Regions from separate parts of the Methylosinus sp. RM1 genome, predicted to be linked through region 1. Evidence: predicted binding sites of a transcription regulator. Region 1 holds the regulator's gene; the other holds the start of a gene.
The links. The regulator LexA, encoded in region 1, represses DNA repair genes until DNA is damaged. The targets are predictions, from matches to a motif close to TGTTCNNNNTGTGTTCNG.
Positions count from the first base shown of each region.

Region 2: a site for LexA is predicted at 2,730-2,747, ahead of dnaE (DNA polymerase III subunit alpha). Genes of this name have one in related genera too.

Region 1 is NZ_WOVC01000020.1:31,418-43,772, reverse strand. Features, by position in the region: gene FMZ75_RS14145 (class I SAM-dependent methyltransferase) at 1-523, shown strand, start outside; gene pyrF (orotidine-5'-phosphate decarboxylase) at 525-1,241, shown strand; gene FMZ75_RS14135 (HAD family phosphatase) at 1,251-1,868, opposite strand; gene xth (exodeoxyribonuclease III) at 1,991-2,767, shown strand; gene FMZ75_RS14125 (DNA polymerase III subunit chi) at 3,093-3,560, shown strand; gene FMZ75_RS14120 (bifunctional 2-polyprenyl-6-hydroxyphenol methylase/3-demethylubiquinol 3-O-methyltransferase UbiG) at 3,542-4,252, shown strand; gene FMZ75_RS14115 (ABC transporter ATP-binding protein) at 4,268-5,326, shown strand; gene FMZ75_RS14110 (ABC transporter permease subunit) at 5,323-6,240, shown strand; gene FMZ75_RS14105 (ABC transporter permease subunit) at 6,237-7,031, shown strand; gene FMZ75_RS14100 (PH domain-containing protein) at 7,041-7,595, opposite strand; gene FMZ75_RS14095 (AsmA family protein) at 7,688-9,595, opposite strand; gene lexA (transcriptional repressor LexA) at 9,794-10,498, opposite strand; gene FMZ75_RS14085 (hypothetical protein) at 10,638-11,495, opposite strand; gene FMZ75_RS14080 (LLM class flavin-dependent oxidoreductase) at 11,626-12,355, opposite strand, start outside.
Region 2 is NZ_WOVC01000061.1:3,165-11,076, forward strand. Features, by position in the region: gene FMZ75_RS20095 (RNA methyltransferase) at 1-540, shown strand, start outside; gene FMZ75_RS20100 (methanol/ethanol family PQQ-dependent dehydrogenase) at 562-2,457, opposite strand; gene dnaE (DNA polymerase III subunit alpha) at 2,769-6,134, shown strand; gene FMZ75_RS20110 (MBL fold metallo-hydrolase) at 6,131-7,042, shown strand; gene FMZ75_RS20115 (DUF1499 domain-containing protein) at 7,046-7,822, opposite strand.

The DNA of each region.
Region 1 (12,355 bases):
CGTCGGGGCCGTCTCGCCCTCGGGGCCTATGCTCGCCCGCGCCATGGCGAGCTATGTCGATCTCTCCCGCGAGGGGCCGATCGTCGAGCTCGGACCGGGCACCGGCCCGGTCACGCAGGCGCTGCTCGAGCATGGGGTCCCCGCCTCGCGCCTGCTGCTGGTCGAATATGAGACGGCGTTCTGCGATCTCCTGCGCCAGCGCTTTCCGGGCGTCGAAGTGGTGCAGGGCGACGCCTATTCGCTGAAGCAGACGCTCGCCGGCAAGGTCGAAGGGCCGATCTCCACGATCGTCTCGAGCCTGCCGCTGCTCAACCAGCCCGAATCGGACCGGCTGCGCCTGCTCGATCAGGGCTTCGAGATGATGGCGCCGGGCGGCATCATCATCCAGTTCACCTATGGCCTGTTCTCGCCCATGCCGCTGAAACGCCATCCGAACGGCTCCGCCTTCACGGCCGTGGGCTCGCAGGTCTGGGCGAATATTCCGCCGGCGCGCGTGTGGCGCTACGGCCGCAAGGCCGGCTGAGATGACGGGCGGCGCAACGATCCCGGCGCGAGATCGCCTCATCGTCGCGCTGGACGTCGATAGCGTGGAGACGGCGCGCGCGCTCGTCGCGCGGCTCGGCGATTCGGTCTCCTTCTACAAGATCGGCATGGAGCTCGCCTATGGCGGCGGCCTGCCGCTGGTCGAGGAGCTGAAGGCCGGCGGCAAAAAAGTCTTCGTCGATCTGAAGCTGCACGACATCGGCCAGACGGTGGAGCGCGCGACGCGGCAGATCGCCCGGCTCGGCGCGGATTTCCTCACCATTCACGGCTTTCCGCAGACGATGCGCGCCGCCCGCCTGGGCGCGAGCGACCGCGGCCTGCGGCTGCTCGCCGTCACGGTGATGACCTCCTATGACGATTCCGATCTCGCCGAGGCCGGCTATTCCGTCGGCGTCGCCGAGCTGGTGTCACGCCGCGCTATTCAGGCGAAGGATGCGGGAATCGACGGGCTGATCCTGTCGCCGCAGGAAGTGGCGCCGATACGCGCTCTGGTCGGGCAGCGAATGGCGCTGGTGACGCCGGGCGTGCGCCCCGCCGGCGCCGCTCTCGGCGATCAGAAGCGCGTGATGACGCCGGGCGAGGCCATCGCCGCCGGGGCGGACCATCTCGTCGTCGGCCGCCCGGTGACGCAGGCGCCCGACCCGCGCGCCGCCGCCGAACGAATCGTCGCGGAAATTTCCGCCGCTATCGGCGGCTGAGCGCGCCCTTCACAGCAGCGCCAGCTCCCGCAAATCCCGCTCGACCTGCTCTGGGCTCTCGAAGCGCGTCGCATGCATGCCGACAGCGCGGGCGCCCTCCACATTGGCCGCCGAATCATCGATGAAAATGCAGGCCGCCGGATCGAGCCCATAGCTCTCGAGCAGCAGCCGATAAATGGCGGCGTCGGGCTTCAGCAGCCCCACCCGCCCCGAGACGACGACGCCCGCGAAGCGCTGGAAAAAATCGAAGCGCGGGAATGTCTCCACATATTTCTCATCCGAGAAATTGGTGAGCGCATAGAGCGGCGTCCCGCGCGCGGCGAGCCGTTCCAGCAGCGCCACCGTGCCGGCGATCGGCCCGGCGATCATCTCGTCCCAGCGCGCGTCATAGGCGCGAATGAGATCGGCGAGATCGGGATAGAGCGCGATGCGCTCGGCCACCGCCTCGGCAAAGGGGCGGCCGCGATCCAATTCCAGATTCCAATCCGAGGTGCAGACCTCGCCGAGGAATCGCTCCATCGCCTGCGAATCGTCGAAGAGCTTGCGATAGAGGTAGCGGGGATTCCAATCGACCAGCACATTGCCGACATCGAAGACGACGGTGGTGACGTGGGATTTCACGAACATGCGGGGACTCCGGGCTCGAGGCGAGCATATAGCCCCGACCTGTGACGACAATTGGAGCGGAACGTTTCATTCCATCGGCGCGCGCGCTATGACGAGGTCCGGTCCATGACCGGGAGCCCGCCTTGCGCATCGCCACTTGGAACGTCAATTCCGTCCGCCAGCGGCTGGAGCCGCTCACCGCCTATCTGCGCGAGGTCGCGCCGGACGTGCTGTGCCTGCAAGAGATCAAATGCGAGGACAAAGCCTTCCCGCGCGCCGAGATCGAGGATCTCGGCTATAATGTCGAGACGCATGGGCAAAAGACCTTCAACGGCGTCGCCATTCTGTCCAAGACGCCGATAGAGGTTGTGCGCGGCCTGCCGAAATTCGAGCATGATCCGCAGGCCCGCTACATAGAAGCCGTCGTCTCCACCGATCATGGCGCGCTGCGCGTCGCCAGCATCTATCTGCCCAATGGCAATCCGCCGGACACGGAAAAATACACCTATAAGCTCGCCTTCATGGACTGCCTCATCGCCCATGCGGCGAGCCTTCTGGCGCTGGAGGAGCCCGTGGTTCTGGCCGGCGACTATAATGTCATTCCCGCGGCCGGCGACGTCCATGACCCCAAAGCCTGGGCCGGCGACGCGCTGTTCCTGCCGCAGACGCGCGCCAAATTCCAGGAGCTGCTGAACCTCGGCTATACGGAGGCGCTGCGCGCCTCCACCGACGCCACCGGCCTCTACACATTCTGGGACTATCAGGCCGGCGCCTGGCAGAAAAACAATGGCATTCGCATCGACCATCTTCTGCTCTCGCCGCAGGCCGCCGACCGCCTGCAGAGCGTGACCATAGACAAGGAGCTGCGCGCCGGCGCAAAGCCCTCCGACCATGTGCCGATAAGATGCGAGCTGGAATGATGGACGTCGTCACGAGGACCCCAGCAGCGGAGCTTCCCCCTCGAGCGCCGTCGAATGCGCCATCCTGCTCGCACCCGCGGCGTCATGGCCGGGCTTGTCCCGGCCACCCACGCCAGGAGGCCGAGGCGTCTAAAATGCTCAGCGGAACGTTGCCCCTCCGACGACGCCGGCCGTGGAATGAATCCGTGGATCGCGGGCGCTTTCCTTGGGTTTTGCAGCTGCTTGGCGTGGATGGCCGGGACGAGCCCGGCCATGACGGCCATTGTGTTTCGCGACGTGTGAAATCCCATAGCCCCTCGACGCGCGAAGCATGGAAGCTCACGCCATGACCGATGTCTGGTTCTACCATCTCCAGCGCCTCCCGCTGGAGAGCGCTCTGCCCAAGCTGCTCGAGCTGTCGCTGGCGCGCGACTGGCGCGTCGTGGTGCAGGCGACCAGCGCGCGGCGGCTGGAGGCGCTCGACGATCTGCTCTGGTCCTATGCGGGGGAGAGTTTTCTGCCGCATGGCTCGGCCAAGGACGATGATCCCGAGACGCAGCCGATCTTCCTCACCATCGGCGCGGACAATCCCAATCGCGCCCATGTCCGCTTCTTCGTCGAAAATGCGGAGCTCTCCCCCGTGCTCGCCGACTCTGCGAGCGCGCCGGAAGCGCGCGCAATACTCATGTTCGACGGCAATGACGAAGCGGCGGTGCAGGCCGCGCGCGCGCAATGGCGGCAGCTGAAGACGGAAGGCCACACGCTCTCCTACTGGCGCCAGAGCGAGGAAGGCAAATGGGAGAAGCAGGCGTGACCGAAGAGTTTTTCGCGCGCCGCGCCGCCGCGCGCGCCCGTCTCGACGAGATCGACCCACATAAGAGGCCCGGCGGCGTCGAGGCCGATCCGCAGCGCAAGGATTGGTTCGAGGCCGTCTATCGCCTCGCCGAGGGCGACGCCGCCGGCGTGCCATGGGCGCATCTCGCGCCGCATCCGCTGCTCGCCGACTGGCTCGCGACCCGACGCCTCGACGGTCTGCGCGCGCTCGATGTCGGCTGCGGGCTCGGCGACAACGCCGAGGCGCTCGCCGCCGCCGGCGCGAATGTGACCGCCTTCGACCTCGTCGGGGACGCCGTCGCCTGGGCGAAGCGCCGCTTTCCGCAGAGCGACGTCGATTATCGCGCCGCCGATCTCTTCGCCGCGCCGGAGGAATGGCGCGGCGGCTTCGATCTCGTCCATGAGTGCTACACGCTGCAAGCCCTGCCCGACACGCTGCTGGATAGAGCGGCGGAGGCGCTCGCCGGCCTCGTCGCGCCGGGCGGATTGCTGCTGGTCATCGCCCGCGCCCGCGACGAGGGCCAGGAGGTGGGCGGCCCGCCCTGGCCGCTGCCGCCGAGCCGCATGGAAGCGCTCGCCGTGGGCGGCTTGCGTTGCGAGACGCTCGAGGATATTTCCGCGACGAACGCCATGGTCCGCCATTGGCGCGCGGCCTTCCGCCGGGACGGCTGACGGGACGGGAGCGAAATGACCGACGCGCCGCTACTCTCGATCAAAGGCGCGTCCAAGCGCTTCGGCGCGTTCGCGGCGCTCGAGGACGTGTCGCTCGAGGTGGGCGCCGGCGAGTTTTTCGCGCTGCTCGGCCCCTCTGGCTGCGGCAAGACCACGCTGATGCGCCTCGTCGCCGGCTTCGAGACCTTGGACGCCGGCCGCATCGAGATCGGCGGCGCCGATATGAGCGGCGCGCCGCCGCATCGGCGGCCGGTCAATCTCATGTTCCAATCCTACGCGCTGTTTCCGCATCTCTCGGTGTTCGAGAACATCGCCTTCGGCCTGCGCCGGCAGGGCAAGGGCAGAGCGGAGATCGCCGCCCGCGTCGCCGAGCTGCTGCAGATCGTGCGGCTCGAGGGCGTCGAGACGCGCCGGCCCGACCTTCTCTCCGGCGGCCAGCGCCAACGCGTGGCGCTCGCGAGAGCCCTCGCGCCCGGCCCGCGACTGCTGCTGCTCGACGAGCCCTTGGGCGCGCTCGATCGCCAATTGCGCGAGGAGACGCAATTTCAGATCAAGGAAATCCAACGCCGGCTGAAGACGAGCTTCGTCGTCGTCACGCACGATCAAGACGAGGCGCTGGTGATGGCCGATCGCATCGCCGTGATGCGCGCCGGCCGCATAGAGCAGATCGGCGCGCCGACAGAGGTCTATGAGCGCCCCGCGACGCGCTTCGTCGCCGGCTTCATCGGCCAGATGAATTTCCTCGAGGGCCACATCGAGAACGGCGCCTTCGTCGGCCCCTTCGGCCGTCTGCCGGTGGAAGGCGGCGGTCTCTCGCAAGGCGCGAAAGCCGTGCTCGCCGTGCGGCCGGAGCGGATCGCCATCGCGCCGGCGACCGATGAAAACGCAGGCTTGGACGGCGTGGTGGAAGACGTCGCCTTTCGCGGCGAGACGACGCATTTCCGCCTGCGCCTGCCGGGCGGCGAGGCCTTGCGCGTCTCGCGCGGCGCCAACAGCGGCGCGCCTTTTTGCGTCGGCGATGCGGCGCGCATCTCCATCGCGCCCGAAGCCGGGCGCATTTTCGCGAGCGAATGATGCCGGAGGGCGGCAAAAGACGCAGGCTCACGCGCGGCGAGATGCTGGTCATCGCCGCGCCTTACGCCTGGATCACGCTGTTCTTCCTCGCGCCCTTCGCGCTGATCGTCAAAATTTCGCTGTCGCATCCGGCGCAGACGCGCCCGCCCTATGAGCCCGTCTTCGAGGGCGCCGGCCTCGCCGGCTTTTTCGAGAAGCTCTCGCAGCTCGGCCTCGACGCCTATCGCGGCCTCGCCGAGGATTCGCTCTATCTCGACTCCTATCTCTCCTCGCTGACCATCGCCGGCGTCGCGACGCTGATCTGCCTTCTCATCGCCTATCCTTTCGCGCTCGCCATAGCGCGCGCGCCGCGCCGCTTGCGCCCCGTGCTGATCGGCTTCGCCGTTGCGCCCTTTTGGACGAGCTTTCTGATCCGCGTCTATGCCTGGATCACGCTGCTGAAGGACGAAGGGATCATCAATCATGCATTGATGGCGCTCTGCCTCATCGACGCGCCGCTGCCCATGTTCGCGACCAGCGGCGCGGTGGTCGTCGGCATCGTCTATTCCTATCTGCCCTTCATGCTGCTGCCGCTCTATGCGGCGATCGAGAGACAAGACGCGTCGCTACGCGAGGCCGCCGCCGATCTCGGCGCGACGCCTTTCCAAGTCTTTCTGCATGTCACTTTGCCACTGTCGCGACGCGGAATCATCGCCGGCGCACTGCTCGTATTCATTCCCTCGGTCGGCGAATTCGTCATTCCCGATCTGCTCGGCGGCTCCGACACTCTGATGATCGGCCGCACGCTCTGGAATGATTTCTTCGCCAATCGCGATTGGCCGGCGGCCTCCGCCGCGGCGGTGGCGCTGCTAGCGCTGCTGCTCGTCCCCATTCTTCTCTATGAGCGCGCGCAATTGCGCGAGGGCGAGCGATGAGCGGCGCGCGTCTTCTGCGCCTCGCCGCGCTTTTGCTCGGCTTCGGCTTTCTCTATGGGCCGATCGCCATATTGGCGACGATGAGCTTCAACGCCTCGCGGCTGGTGACAGTGTGGGGCGGCTTCTCCACCAAATGGTACGCCGCCCTCCTCCATGACGAGCAAATGTTGCGCGCCGCGCAGATCAGCCTCTCCGCCGCGGCGCTGTCCGCGCTGATCGCGACGATCAACGGATTGCTGGCGGCGCTGGCGCTGGCGCGTTTCGGCGGCTTCCGCTCGCGCACGCTCTTCGCGGGCTCCATCTATGCGCCGCTGGTGATGCCGGAAGTGGTGCTCGGCCTCGGGCTGCTGCTGGTCTTCGTCGCCTTCGACGTCGAGCGGGGCTTTCTCACCCTGGTGCTGGCGCACGCCTCCTTCACAATGTGCTTCGCCACTGTGATGATCCACGCCGCGCTGAAAGGCTGCGACCGCACGCTCGAGGAGGCGGCGATGGATCTCGGCGCGACGCCGGTGCGCGCCTTCGCGCTCGTCACTTTGCCGCTGATCGCGCCCTCCGTCGTCAGCGCCTATCTCCTCGCCTTCATCATCTCGCTCGACGATCTCGTGATCGCGAGCTTCACCACCGGCCCCGGCGCCACCACCTTGCCGATGCGCATCTACTCGCAAGTGCGGCTCGGCGTGTCACCGGAGGTCAACGCCATCTCGACGCTGCTGCTCGGCTTCGTGGCCGTCGCGCTCGGTCTCTCGGCGCTGCTCACGCGCGGGCGCGCCAAGGGCGGCGGGGCGGGGTGAGGCCGCCCTTCATGCCGTCGCGCTTTTCCTCGCATTTTCTTGAATGAGATCGAACACACGCCGCGCATCGTCGATCATCAGAAATTGCGGCGTGGGATCGAGCGCGGGCGTCAAATCCGTCCAGCCTCGGTTTCCCCACACGGGCGCCGGGACGCCGAAACGGATGGAGCCGCTTCCGTCGACGCGCTCGTTCAAATCGACCGCCGGCAGCCGGTCGAGCGCGAGCGCCGTGAATCGTCCGAAAGGCTCCGGTCGCATGATCAAAATGCGCAAATTCGTGACGGCATAGCGCATATCGCTCCTGAGCCAAGCGTCGAACAGGAATCTACCGAAGACGAAATAGAGCCCCATGCAGACAAAGAAACCGCCCACGGTAATGAAGAACCAGGGCGCGTTCATCCGGCCGGCGGAAATCGTCCAGAACACTGCGAAGCCACACCAGAGCAGGCTGAAGGGGATCAGAAAAACGTCGCGATTACGCAGCGACAGGCCGCAAGCCGGCTGGCCCGACCAGAGAACACGCTCCCCGTCGAGCAGGCGATTTGAGAAAAATTCGTCAGTCATGTGCGCCACTTCGAAACCGAGGATGGACGCCGCGTTTTATAGCAGAAGCGCTCGGTTGCCGTCACCGTCGACGACTGGTTCGAGACGTCCTCTCACCGCTCCTTCGCCGCGCCCGCCTCCGGCTCCACGCGCGGCAGCAGCGGCGCGGCGGCGCCGGAGCGCTTGATCAGCGCGGCGGCGTCCGGCGCGAAGACGGGATCGTCCCAGGCGCCGGAGAGATCGAAGCCGATCTGCACGCCCTTCTCGCGCGGCTTGCCAGCGGCGTCGGCCTCATTGGCCTGCGCCTTCATCGCGAGGCTGCGCTCCGGGATGCGCGCCTGGCCGGCGAAGGCCAGCGCGAAGCCCGGCCCATGCGCTTGGCCATCCTCTATATTCGCGGTTCCCTTGACGATTTTGATGGTCGCGCTGGCGCGATCCACCAGCGAGTGACCGGAGCGAATGTCCATCGCGCTCGACAAGGGCCGTTTGTCGATGCGGCGGAGCGCGCGCTCCAGGTCTATGCCGTCGACCTCGCCCTCACTCAGCGTGAGGGTGGCGCGGCCGTCGAGATCGCGCATGAGCTGCGAGACGCTGTCGCCAGTGGCGTCGAGCGTGAAATTGGCGTCCAGCGCGCCGCCGAGATCGGGCCGCGCGGCGGCGTCCCAGGCGAGCGCGCCGGCGTCGACGCCGGTCAGCTGCGCATTGGCGTGGAATTCCAGCGCGCCCGCCGCATTGGCGGCGAAAATGGCGCGGCCCTTCACGGTTCCCTTATAAGCCGCCGCCTCGGCGAGGGCGAGCTCGAGCCGGCCGCCGCGCAGCAGCAAGGACAGAGCGGCGTCCTCGAGATTGAGCCGCAGAACGCGGGCGCGCGTCGCCGAAAGGCGCAGATCGACATCGGCGTTCTGAATATCCGGCAAAACGAAAGCGTCGCGGCTCCACTGGCCGTCGGCGCCGGAGAGCGGCGGCAGATCGGCGACCATCGGCTTCAGCGACACGTAATTGCTGGCGAGCGTCGCATGGACGATCGGCTTGTCGCCCTCGTGGCGCAGACCGAAGGAGCCCTCGAATTCATTGTCGTCGGCCGAGAGCTTCAGATCGGTGAGCTGGAAATCGCGCAGGCCGACGCTGGCTTTGGCGGAAAGCTGGACATTCTCGAAAGGCCCGGGCAGCGGCGCGCTCACATTGGCGAGGGCGAGCGCATGGCGCAGCGAGGGCGAGGAGGCGGTGAGCCGCCCCATATAGCGGGGCTTGGGGCCGAGCTGGCCGAAGCCCTCCGCCTCCGCCCGCAAGCTGTCGGAATCGAGCCGCACGGTGACCGCCGTCTGCTCGCCACGCAGAAGGGCGCCGGGCTTGAGCACCCACAGCGTGCCGCGCGGTCGCTCGCCGCGCCAGGAGAAGGCGATGTCGAGCGTCGCGGGCGAGCCGACCGTGCGCCAGTCGAGACTGGCCTCTATGTCGCGCAGTGTCTCTTCGCCGCCGGCATATTTGACATGGGCCACGCCGGAAACGATGGCGACGCCGCCGAGCCGGGCGCGATCGGCCTTTTCCGCCGCGGCAGTCGAGGGCCGCGCCGCCGCCGCGCGCACGGCGGCGCCCGCCGCGCTCATCGGCTTGCGGTCGAGATCGATCTCGATGGCGGGGCGAACGAGCTCTATGTCGGCGATCTCGAGACGGCCGGCGAGCAGCGGCAGCAGCAGCACATTGCCGTGCAATCGCTCCGCCTCGATGGTGAGCGCCGCGGTCGGGTCGGCGAAGGCGATGCTGTCTATGGTGATGTGCGGACGGGGCAGCACCGAGAAGGTCGAGCGCCCCTTGGCGGCGATGAAGAGACCAGAGGAGGAATTGAGCTGGCCGGAAATCTCCTCGAGCAGAGCGCTGGTGGAGAAGGTCCAGGGCGCGAGGGCCGCGCCGAGCGCCACCGCCACGACGGCGCCCATCACGATCAGCCAGCGCCGGGAAAGACGCGCGAAAGGCAGGCGGCGACCGAGGCTCGAGGGTTTCGATCCTTCGATTTCGCGCATTGGGCCGGTCGAGTGCGACATTCCATCGTCCATGCAGAAAGAGGCGGGGCAGAAAGAGGCGGGCCGGGCCGCACGGCCGCGCGCGACGGAGCGCGCTTCTTTCGAAAGGGCGGCCGCGCCGACAGGCCCGCGCGCCAATAGCGCGCGAGGCCGGACCATGGCGGCAAAGGGCGGCGAGATCGTGGCGGCGCGAGGCCCTCAGTATTTGCGCAGAAGGCTGACCAGACGGCCCTGGATGCGGACGCGATCCGGCCCGAAAATGCGCGTCTCATAGGCCGGATTGGCGGCCTCTAGCGCTATTGACGCGCCGCGCTTGCGCAGGCGTTTCAAAGTCGCCTCCTCGTCGTCGATGAGGGCGACGACGATATCGCCGGTGTCGGCGCTGTCCTGCTTTCTCACCACGACGACGTCGCCGTCGAGAATGCCGGCCTCGATCATCGAATCGCCGCGCACCTCGAGCGCGAAATGCTCGCCGCCGCCGAGCATGTCCGGCGGCAGGCTGATGGTGTGGCTGCGATTCTGCAGCGCGGAGATGGGCGTGCCGGCGGCGATGCGGCCCATGACCGGGATCGCCACCTGCTGATCGGACTCCGGCTCGCCGGCCGGGACGGGCCGCACGCGGCCGAGCGCGCCCTCTATGACCGAGGGCGAGAATTTGCCGCCGCGCGCGGCGACGCGGGGCGTCGCCGATTCGGGCAGGCGCAGCACCTCGAGCGCGCGGGCGCGATTGGGCAGACGGCGAATGAAGCCGCGCTCCTCGAGCGCGAGAATGAGCCTGTGAATGCCGGATTTGGAGCGCAGATCGAGCGCGTCCTTCATCTCGTCGAAGGAGGGCGGCACGCCGGTCTCCTTCAGGCGCTCATGGATGAAGCGCAGCAAATCGCTCTGTTTCTTGGTCAGCATGAGAGCCCCCTGGCGCCGCCCCGCCCGCGGCGCGCCACGTCCGAACCCGGCCATGATGGCGCGGGTTCATAAACAAATCATGAACGGGAGGATAGGCGTTCTCGGTGCGTTCCGCAAGGGCGTCATCATTCAACACCAATTAGCACCACAGCCCGTTTCTCAATCGATGTGCTTCGCAAAGACGGTCATAATCCCAAATGAGTGGAAATATTTGATTCCCCTCGACCAATGCGGATAGCGATTTACGCGGAGGCGGAATTAAAGTCTGAAACTTAGCAATTGACCAACGTTGAAAGTGCTCCCAACGCTCATCCTCATTCAACGGCCTATCAGGTAAATCGAACCATTCACCATTCTTCTCGTGATGTTTTCGGAGTTCCCAGACCGCAAAGTCCGCAGCCTGCATCGCCGGCAGGTCTCGAAAGGTTCTGGTCTTCGCTAAGGCTGTGATCGACATTCGATCAAAATCACCACGATTATACGAATCAAGATCTGCGTATCTCTTTGCCTCGCTAAGTTTAGAGTCAACTTTTTCTAGATGATCAAAGACAAGCTCAGAGCTTAGTTCTCCATACTCTCTTGCTACAACCACCATACAGCCATACGCTGCCAATGCGTACGGCTTCAGTCCGACGCCATGCTCACGGTTAAACCTCTCCAAATCCTCAAGACGAACGATTGAGGCGAAGAACTGGAGCCGGCTTTCATAAATTATTTCTGCGAGTTCATTGAGAAAGGCGCTCCACTCTGCTTGGTGTTCTTTGGAGGGCCACCACTTCGCGTAGACCCCTTTTGCCTCATTCGCTTCCTTCATATGCAGATAGGGAACACCATGCTTGGCAAGCGCGATCGGCCAATGGTGGTCAAAATATTCCCATCTATGATCTGCGCCGGCATAGCCACCAATTGCCCATACATCGTCGCGCCGGCTGTCATCAAACCAGCCCTTTATGGTAGCCGAAGCGCAATTACGGCGCGACGATGTATCGGTGGACAATCTGGTCAGCCCAATTCTTTGCGAACGCCGAATCGTTCGCCATGATCGACATAATATATTATTCTAATATTTGCGAGCCGCAGGCACAGTGGGCTGGATGGGCTTCCCGCCCATCTTTCATCTGCTCCCCTCACTGCGCCGCCGCCGCCTCCACGCCCAGCATCGGCCGCACATGCCGCGCGAAATCCTCTAGCGAGCGCAAGTTCTTCTCCGGATCCCGCGAGATCGGCTTCAGCAATATCGCCCGCGCGTCGGTCTCCTCGCGATAGGCGGCGATCTTCTCCGCCACTTCGTCGAAATCGCCGATCAGCGAGCGTTGCAGCAACCCCTCCTCGGTCAGCGAGGCCGGCGCCGCGCCGTCCTGGCGGGCGAAATTGCCGCGCATCCGCTCGGCGAAGCGGGAGAGGAAGGGAATGGCCTCGGCCAGCGCCTGCTCGCGGCGCGGCGCGGCGTAATAGAAGCGCGCCATGGTGAAGCGCGGATCGCCCTCCGCGCCTGCGGCCTCGCGATAGATGCGCAAGGTCTCCTTTATCTGCTCTATGGGGAAAGGCGGGCCGGCCATCACGCCATGGCCATTGCGCGCGGCGTAGCGAATCGCTCCCGGCGTGGTGGTGGCGAGATAGGTGGGAATGGGCTTTTGCAGCGGGCGCGGCGTGAGGCTGAGGCCATTGGCCTCGTAATGCGCGCCGGTGAAAGTCACCCTGTCCTCATAGAGCAGGCGATTGACGAGGCCGAGCGCCTCCAGAGTCATCTCCCGCGTCGAATCCTTGCCGGCGCCGAAATGGCGGTTCTGCAATTCGAAAGGTCCGCCGCGCGCCACGCCGAAATCGAACCTGCCCTTGGAGAGAAGATCGATGGTG
Region 2 (7,912 bases), on a different contig from region 1:
GGGCGCGGCCAGGTGAAGCCCGTGGTGACGCCCGCGACCGCAATGTCCTCCACCGCCCTGCGTATCAAAGCCGGCGAGCGTCATGGCGTGATGTTCGGCCCGGAGCGCACAGGGCTCGACAATGACGATGTCGCGCTCGCCGATTCGATTCTGACCTTTCCGGTCAATCCCGCCTATGCTTCGCTCAATCTGGCGCAGGCGGTGCTGCTCACCGGCTATGAATGGTTCCGCCACGCCCATGGCGAGACGCTGCCCTTCGACGTCACCGAGCGCTCGCCGCCCGCCACCCGCGAGATGACGCTCGCTTTCTTCGACTATCTGGAGAAGCATCTCGACGAGCGGCAATTCTTCCGTCCCGAGACGAAGAAGCCGGTGATGTCGCGCAATCTGCGCAACATGTTCCACCGCATGAACATGACCGAGCAGGATGTGCGCACGCTCTGGGGCGTGGTGGTGCGGCTGGTGGAAGGCCCGCGGCGCGAGCCGAAGAAGGCGAGCCGGCGCAAGAAGGAAGAGCAGAGCGGGACGCCCGGCGACTGAGCGCCGCCGGGCGCACGCCGGTCAGTCCGGCAGAGCGAAGACGGTGAGCACGCCGCCGAGCGCGGTGTAATTCGACAGGCTGCGATAATTGCCGACCGCGCCGAGACCGTCGCTGCTTTTGGTGAGGCCAGCCGCGAGGCCGATGCCGGCCCAGCCGCCGACGCCCGAGAGCACGGCGACATATTGCTTGCCGCCGACCTCATAGGTGATGACATTGCCGATGATGCCGGAGGGCGTCTTGCGCCGGAACAGCTCCTTGCCGGTCTTTGTGTCGACCGCCTTGAGATAGCCTTCCAGCGTTCCGTAGAAGGTCACGCCGCCATCGGTCGAGACGGCGCCCGACCACACGGAGAATTGCTCCTTGTTCGCCCAGACGATCTTTCCGGTCTTCGCGTCCCAGGCGATGAAATTGCCCGTATGCGTCTCGCCCTTGTCGCGATCGGCCGGGAACATTTCCACCGTCGCGCCGACATAGGGCTGGCCGGCGGAATAGCTGACGCGAAACGGCTCGAAATCCATGCAGACATGGTTCGTCGGCACGAGGAAGAGGCCCGTGCTCGGATCATAGCTCGCCGGCTGCTCGTCCTTCGAGCCGAGAGTCGTCGGACAGGCGCCGCGCGTCGTCTCGTCCTCGCCATGCGCCTCGGTCGAGAAGCGCTCGTCGAGGATCGGACGGCCATAGGTTTTCGACTTCTTGTCGAGGTCGATCTTCTTGGCCCAATTGACCGCCGGATCGAATTTCTCGGCGACGAGCAATTCGCCATTTGTGCGATCGAGCGTGTAGGCGAAGCCGTTGCGATCGAAATGAACGGCGGTCTTCGTCTTCTTGCCGCCGATCTCCTGATCGACGAGCACGATCTCATTGACCGCGTCATAATCCCATTGGTCGTGCGGCGTCGTCTGATAGACCCATTTCGCCTTGCCCGTGTCGAGATCGCGCGCCCAGAGCGTCATCGACCAGCGATTGTCGCCGGGACGCTGCACGGGATTCCATGTCGAGGGGTTGCCGGAGCCGTAATAGATCAGATCGAGCTCCGGATCATAGCTGTACCAGCCCCATGTCGTGCCGCCGCCCAGCTTCCACTGATCGCCTTGCCAAGTGTTGATCCCGGAGTCCTTGCCCACGGGCTTGCCGAGATGGGTCGTCTTCTCGGGGTCGATCAACGTCTCTTCGTCCGGCCCGGTCGAATAGCCGCGCCACAGCAGCGCGCCGGTCTTGACGTCATAAGCGCTGATATGGCCGCGCACGCCATATTCGCCGCCGGCGTTGCCGACGAGCACCTTGTCCTTGAACACATGCGGCGCCGCCGTGGAGGTCTCGCCCTTCGACGGATCGCCGAATTTGACAGACCAGATCGGTCTGTCCTTGCCCTCGCCGGAAGACGCGCCCGTCGCCGCATCGAGCGCTACGAGAGTCGTGTCGGCCTGCGCGAGAAAAATCTTGCCGTCGCCATAGGCGAGACCGCGATTGACCGTGTCGCAGCACATCACCGGAACGACGGAGGCGTCCTGCTGCGGCGCATATTTCCACAGCACCTTATGATCCGGGTCTCGCAGATCGAGCGCATAGACGACATTCGGAAACGGCGTGTGCAGATACATCACATCGGTGACATAGGCGGACTTCGTCTTGCCGTCCTTGTCGGCGGCCGCCGGAATCGTCACATCGTGAATGACGAGCGGCGCCCCTTCGTGACCGCGCAGAACGCCGGTCGAAAATTGCCAATCGACAGAGAGCTTGTGCACATTCGCGGTGGTGATCTGCTTCAACGCCGAATGACGACGATTGGCGTAATCTCCCGTCGGCGACACCCATTGCCGCGCGTCCTTCTGCAGCTCGAGCAGCGTATCCGCAAAGGCGCCGCTCGCCGCGAGCGCGAACGCGCCGACGGTCATCGACAGTCGGAATTTTCTCATCTGCATTCATTCCCTCCGCAGCCCGACGTTTTTTAAGCTTACGTTTTCTTCGCGACAGACGGCGACGGCCCGGGAAACCGCGCGCCGTCTGTCGCGAGCTCATGCAGCGGCCGCGACGCCGCTCGCAACGGAGGTTCCACGAATGCGCGCGCCTTCGCCAGATCGCGAAACCGCGACGCGTCTTTGATCGTCGCAGTTTTGCGACAGTTGCGACGACGATCGAGCATCGCCGCCTCGCGACGCGCGCGCCACTTGCCCATGCTCGGGAAATGCAGGACAATACGTGAACAAAATGCGCGCCCGAGCTTGCGATGCCCCGCTACGCCGAATTCGCGACGACGACGAACTTCTCCTTCCTGCGCGGCGCCTCGCATCCCGAGGAGATGGTCGCGCGAGCGATGGCGCTCGGCCATGTCGGCATAGGCGTGGCCGATCGCAATTCGCTCGCCGGCGTCGTGCGCGCTCATTCCTATCTGCGCGAGCACGCGGCCGAAGCGCCCGGCTTTCGTCTCGCCATAGGCGCGCGGCTCGTCTTCGCCGACGAGACGCCGGATATTCTCTGCTATCCGAAGGACCGCGCCGCTTACGGGCGTCTCTGCCGGCTGCTGACGCGCGGCAATTTGCGCGCGCAGAAGGGCGAGTGCCGCCTTTTCCTCGACGATCTCTTAGAATTCGCCGAAGATCAGCAGCTCATCCTCATGGAGGGCGCGGCCCTTCCCCCTGCCCTGCTCGCTGCGGCCGACGAGCGGATGTGGCTGGCGGCGACCGCGCTCTATGGCGTCGACATGCGCGCCGCCCTCGCCCGCCGCATCGCGCTCTCGCGCGAGACCGGCCTGCCGCTCATCGCGGTGAATGAGCCGAACATGCATGTCCCCGAGCGACGCCCGCTCGCCGACGTTCTCGCTTGCGTGCGCGAGAAGACGACGCTCGACAACGCCGGCTATCTGCTCTCCGCCAACGCCGAGCGCGCGCTGAAGAGCGGAGCGGAAATGGCGCGACTATTCACGCAGGCGCCGCAGGCGGTCGAGGAGACGGCGCGCTTTCTGGAAGGCCTATCCTTCCGTCTCGACGCGCTGGCGCATAATTATCCGAGCGAGCTGCGCGAGGGATTTTCCAGCGAGCAGGAGGCGCTCGAATTTTACGCGCGAGACGGCGCGCGGACGCGTTATCCGGGCGGCGTTCCCGATCAGGTCGAGACGCTGCTGCGCCATGAGCTGCAGCTGATCGCAGAGCTCGGCTACGCCGCTTACTTTCTCACCGTGCACGACATTGTCCGCTTCGCGCATTCGAAGGACATATTCGCGCAGGGGCGCGGCTCGGCCGCCAATTCCGTCGTCTGCTTCTGCCTCGGCGTCACCGAGGTCGATCCGACGAAGCATGATCTCCTCTTCGAGCGCTTCGTCTCCGCCGCGCGCAACGAGCCGCCAGATATCGACGTCGATTTCGAGCATGAGCGGCGCGAGGAGGTGATGCAATATATCTACGCGCGCTATGGCCGCGAGCGCGCCGGACTCACGGCGACGGTCGTCTCCTATCGCTCGCGTTCGGCCATTCGCGAGGTCGGCAAGGCTTTCGGCCTTTCGGCCGACGTCGTCTCGCGGCTCTCGAACAATGTGTGGGGAGGAATAGCGCAAGGAGAGGCGTCCCCACCTCCCCCTCGAGGGGGGAGGTCGAGCGCCGAAGGCGATCGGGAGGGGGTGAAACCCCAAGTCTCTGCCGTTGAACCCCACCCCGTCCGGCTATCGCCGGCCGACCCTCCCCCTAAAGGGGAGGGTGAGCGCGAGCCGCGCCTCGCCAAGGCGCTGGAGCTGACGCGCGAGCTGACCGGCTTTCCGCGCCATCTCTCGCAGCATACGGGCGGCTTCGTCATCACGCGCGATCGGCTCGACGAGATCGTCCCGCTCGCGCCCGCCGCCATGGAAGGCCGCACGACGATCGAATGGGACAAGGACGATCTCGACGCGCTGCGCATATTGAAGATCGACGTGCTGGCGCTCGGAATGCTCACCTGCCTGCGCAAGGGCCTCGCTCTGCTGGCCGAGCGCTATGGCGTCGTGCATCGCCTCGCGTCGATCCCCGCGGAGGAGGAGAGTGTCTATGACATGATCTCGCGCGCCGACACGATCGGCGTGTTCCAGATCGAGAGCCGCGCGCAAATGTCCATGCTGCCGCGGCTGCAGCCACGCGAATTCTACGATCTCGTCATAGAGGTGGCGATCGTGCGCCCCGGCCCCATTCAGGGCGATATGGTGCATCCTTATCTGCGCCGTCGCATCGGCAAGGAGGAGGTCTCCTTTCCCTCGGCGGAACTCGAGGAGGTGCTGCGCAAGACGCTCGGCGTGCCTTTGTTCCAGGAGCAGGCGATGCGCATCGCCATTGTCGCCGGCGGCTTCACGCCGGATGAGGCGGACCGGCTGCGCCGCGCCATGGCGACGTTCAAGCGCGTCGGCACGATCGGAACCTTCCGCGCCAAAATGCTCGCCGGCATGGAGGCGCGCGGCTATAGCCGCGAATTCGCCGAGCGCTGCTGGGGACAGATCGAAGGCTTCGGCTCCTATGGCTTCCCCGAGAGTCACGCGGCCTCTTTCGCCCTGCTCGTCTACGCCTCCGCCTGGCTCAAATGCCGCTACCCGGACGTGTTCTGCTGCGCCTTGTTGAATTCGCAGCCCATGGGCTTCTATGCGGCGGCGCAGATCGTGCGCGATGCGCAGGAGCATGGCGTCGGCGTGCATGAGGTCGATGTGAATTTCTCCGCTTGGGACTGCACGCTGGAGACGCGCGCGGAGGCGACGCCGCTGCATCCGCGCCACGCCTCCATGGTGAGCGACATTCGCGCGAGGCATGACGTGCGGCTCGGCTTCCGCCAGATCATCGGCCTGCGCGAGGCGGATATGAAGCGCCTCGTGGCGAAGCGCGGCGCCGGCTATGATTCCGTGCGCGATCTGTGGCTGCGCGGCGGGCTCGAGCCGGCGACGCTGGAGCGTTTGGCGGAGGCCGGCGCCTTCGCCTCGCTCGGCCTGCCGCGCCGCGACGCGCTCTGGGCCGTGCAGGCGCTCAACCGCGCCGGCGACAAGGACGATCTGCCGCTCTTACGTGCGCTCTCCTTCGCGCCGCAGGAGGAGGACGCGAACCTCCCGCCCATGCCGCTCGGGGCGGAGGTGGTGGAGGATTATCGTTTTCTGTCGCTGTCGCTGAAGGCGCATCCGATGGCGTTTCTCCGCGCGCGGCTCGACGCCAAGGGAATCATGCCTTGTGCGGCGCTCGGCGGCGGCCCCCTCCCCAACCCTCCCCCGCGAGCGGGAGAGGGAGCAAGCTCGGCGCTTCATCGAGATTTCGCGCAACGCCGGCCGGCCGCCGAGGGGGCGCGCGTGACCGTCGCCGGCCTCGTGCTGGTGCGGCAGCGGCCGGGCTCGGCGAGCGGCGTGATCTTCATGACGATCGAGGACGAGACCGGAATCGCCAATATCGTCGTCTGGCCGAAACTGTTCGAGCGACAGCGGCCCGAGGTCATCGGCGCGCGGCTGGTGTCGGTCTCGGGGCGCGTGCAGAACGAATCCGGCGTCGTCCATGTGATCGCGCAGAAGATCGAGGATCTGACGGCCGATCTGCGCCTGCTCGAGCAATCGCGCGGCGCCAAGGCGCGCGAGGCCATGCCGAAGGGACGCAATTTTCAATGAGCCCAGATGATTTTCTCACCACCTTCGACTCTCCGCCGGGCGCGCTGCAACGGGTGTCGCCGGCGACACGCCGCATCGTCGCGCCCAATCCCGGCGCCTTCACCTATACGGGCACATGCAGCTACATCATCGGCGAAGGCGAGGTGGCGATCATCGACCCCGGCCCCGCGGACGCCTCGCACATGGAGGCGCTGCTCGCCGCCATTCACGGCGAGACGTTGCGCTATCTGCTCGTCACCCATACGCATCGCGATCATTCGCCGGCCGCGCGCATTCTGGCGGAGAGGACCGGCGCGACCATCGCCGGCTGCGCGCCCTATGCGCCGCCGCCCGATCTCGCGGTCACAGGCCCCGGCCTCGACGCCTCGCATGACAAAAGCTACGCGCCGGACATTCTCCTCGCCGATGGCGGCCAGTTGAGCTTCGGCGGCCTCGCCATCGAGGCCGTCGCGACGCCGGGCCATACGACCAATCATCTCTGCTTCGCGCTGGCCGAGGAGGCGACGCTCTTCACCGGCGATCATGTGATGGGCTGGGCGACGACCGTCATCGCGCCGCCGGACGGCTCCATGAGCGAGTATTTCGCCTCGCTGGAAAAGCTGCGCTGGCGCGATGATCGCCTCTATTGGCCGGCGCATGGCGGACCGGTAAAGGAGCCGCAGCGCTATTTGCGCGCCCTGCTCCACCATCGCCGGCAGCGCGAGGCCGCCATCCTCGAGCGGCTAGAGGCCGGCGACGAGACGATCGCCGCCATGGTCGCGCGCATTTACGAGGGCTTCGACGCGAGCTTGCAGAGGGCGGCGGCGCTCTCCGTCTTCGCCCATCTCGAAGATTTGATCGAGCGCGGCCTCGCCCGCTGCGACGGGCCGGCGACATTGGAGGCGCGGTATTTCACGGTGCGGGAGTAGCGCTCACTTCTCGTTCAGCCCCGCTTGCAGTTCCTCGGCGAATTGCCGGATGCGCTTGGCGTTGGCACCGAAATCATGGCGCCCGTAGCGCGAGGCGGAGCGCACGTCGATGCGCGTCTGGCCGGCGAGCGGACGCAGGCGCACAGCGATGTCGTCGGCAAAGCCCATCACCAATGTGCGGTCGAGAAAATCGAGATGGCCGACGCCGGAGCGACCGCCGGGCGGGCGCTGGTCTATGACGCGCCAGCCGCGGCTCTGCGCCGTCTCCAGCACCAGCTGATAGGCCTCGTCCGGCTCGAGATCGACGACGATCGGCTCTATGTCGGGATAGCCGTCCCTCTGCCGCTCCGCAGTGTCGGCGTCGAAGCCGGCGGGCGTGAAGCCGGCGCGCGCCGCCACGGCCGCGCGCGAGGTGGAGAAGCGCGGCGGATCGGCCGTGTCGGTCGAGACGTCCGAGAGCACCGGCAGGCGCACGGCCTGGACCGCGAGATAGGCCGGATAGCCGAGCGTCACCGCGGCGAGAAAGGCGCCGCCGAGCGCCGCGCCCAGCCCGCGCCGGCCCTCCTGCCAGATGACGACGCAGGCGGCGAGAAACAGCAGCAGCGCGACGAGCGCCACTACGATCGCGCCGCCGAGCACAGCGAGCGAGGCCTGCGGCTCCACGGCATTGGCGCGCGCGAGGATCACGGCGATCGCCGCCACCGGCAGAGAGAAAACAGCGAGCCGCCGGCACCAGACCGCGGCGTTGGAGACGGGCTCTTCTGGGATATGGCGCAGCATGAGGCGATCATAGCATCGATCGCGGCGCGGCTCATCCACGGGGGCATGTGGAAGACGCCCGAAGGGCTCCGCGATTTTACGAATAGTTTA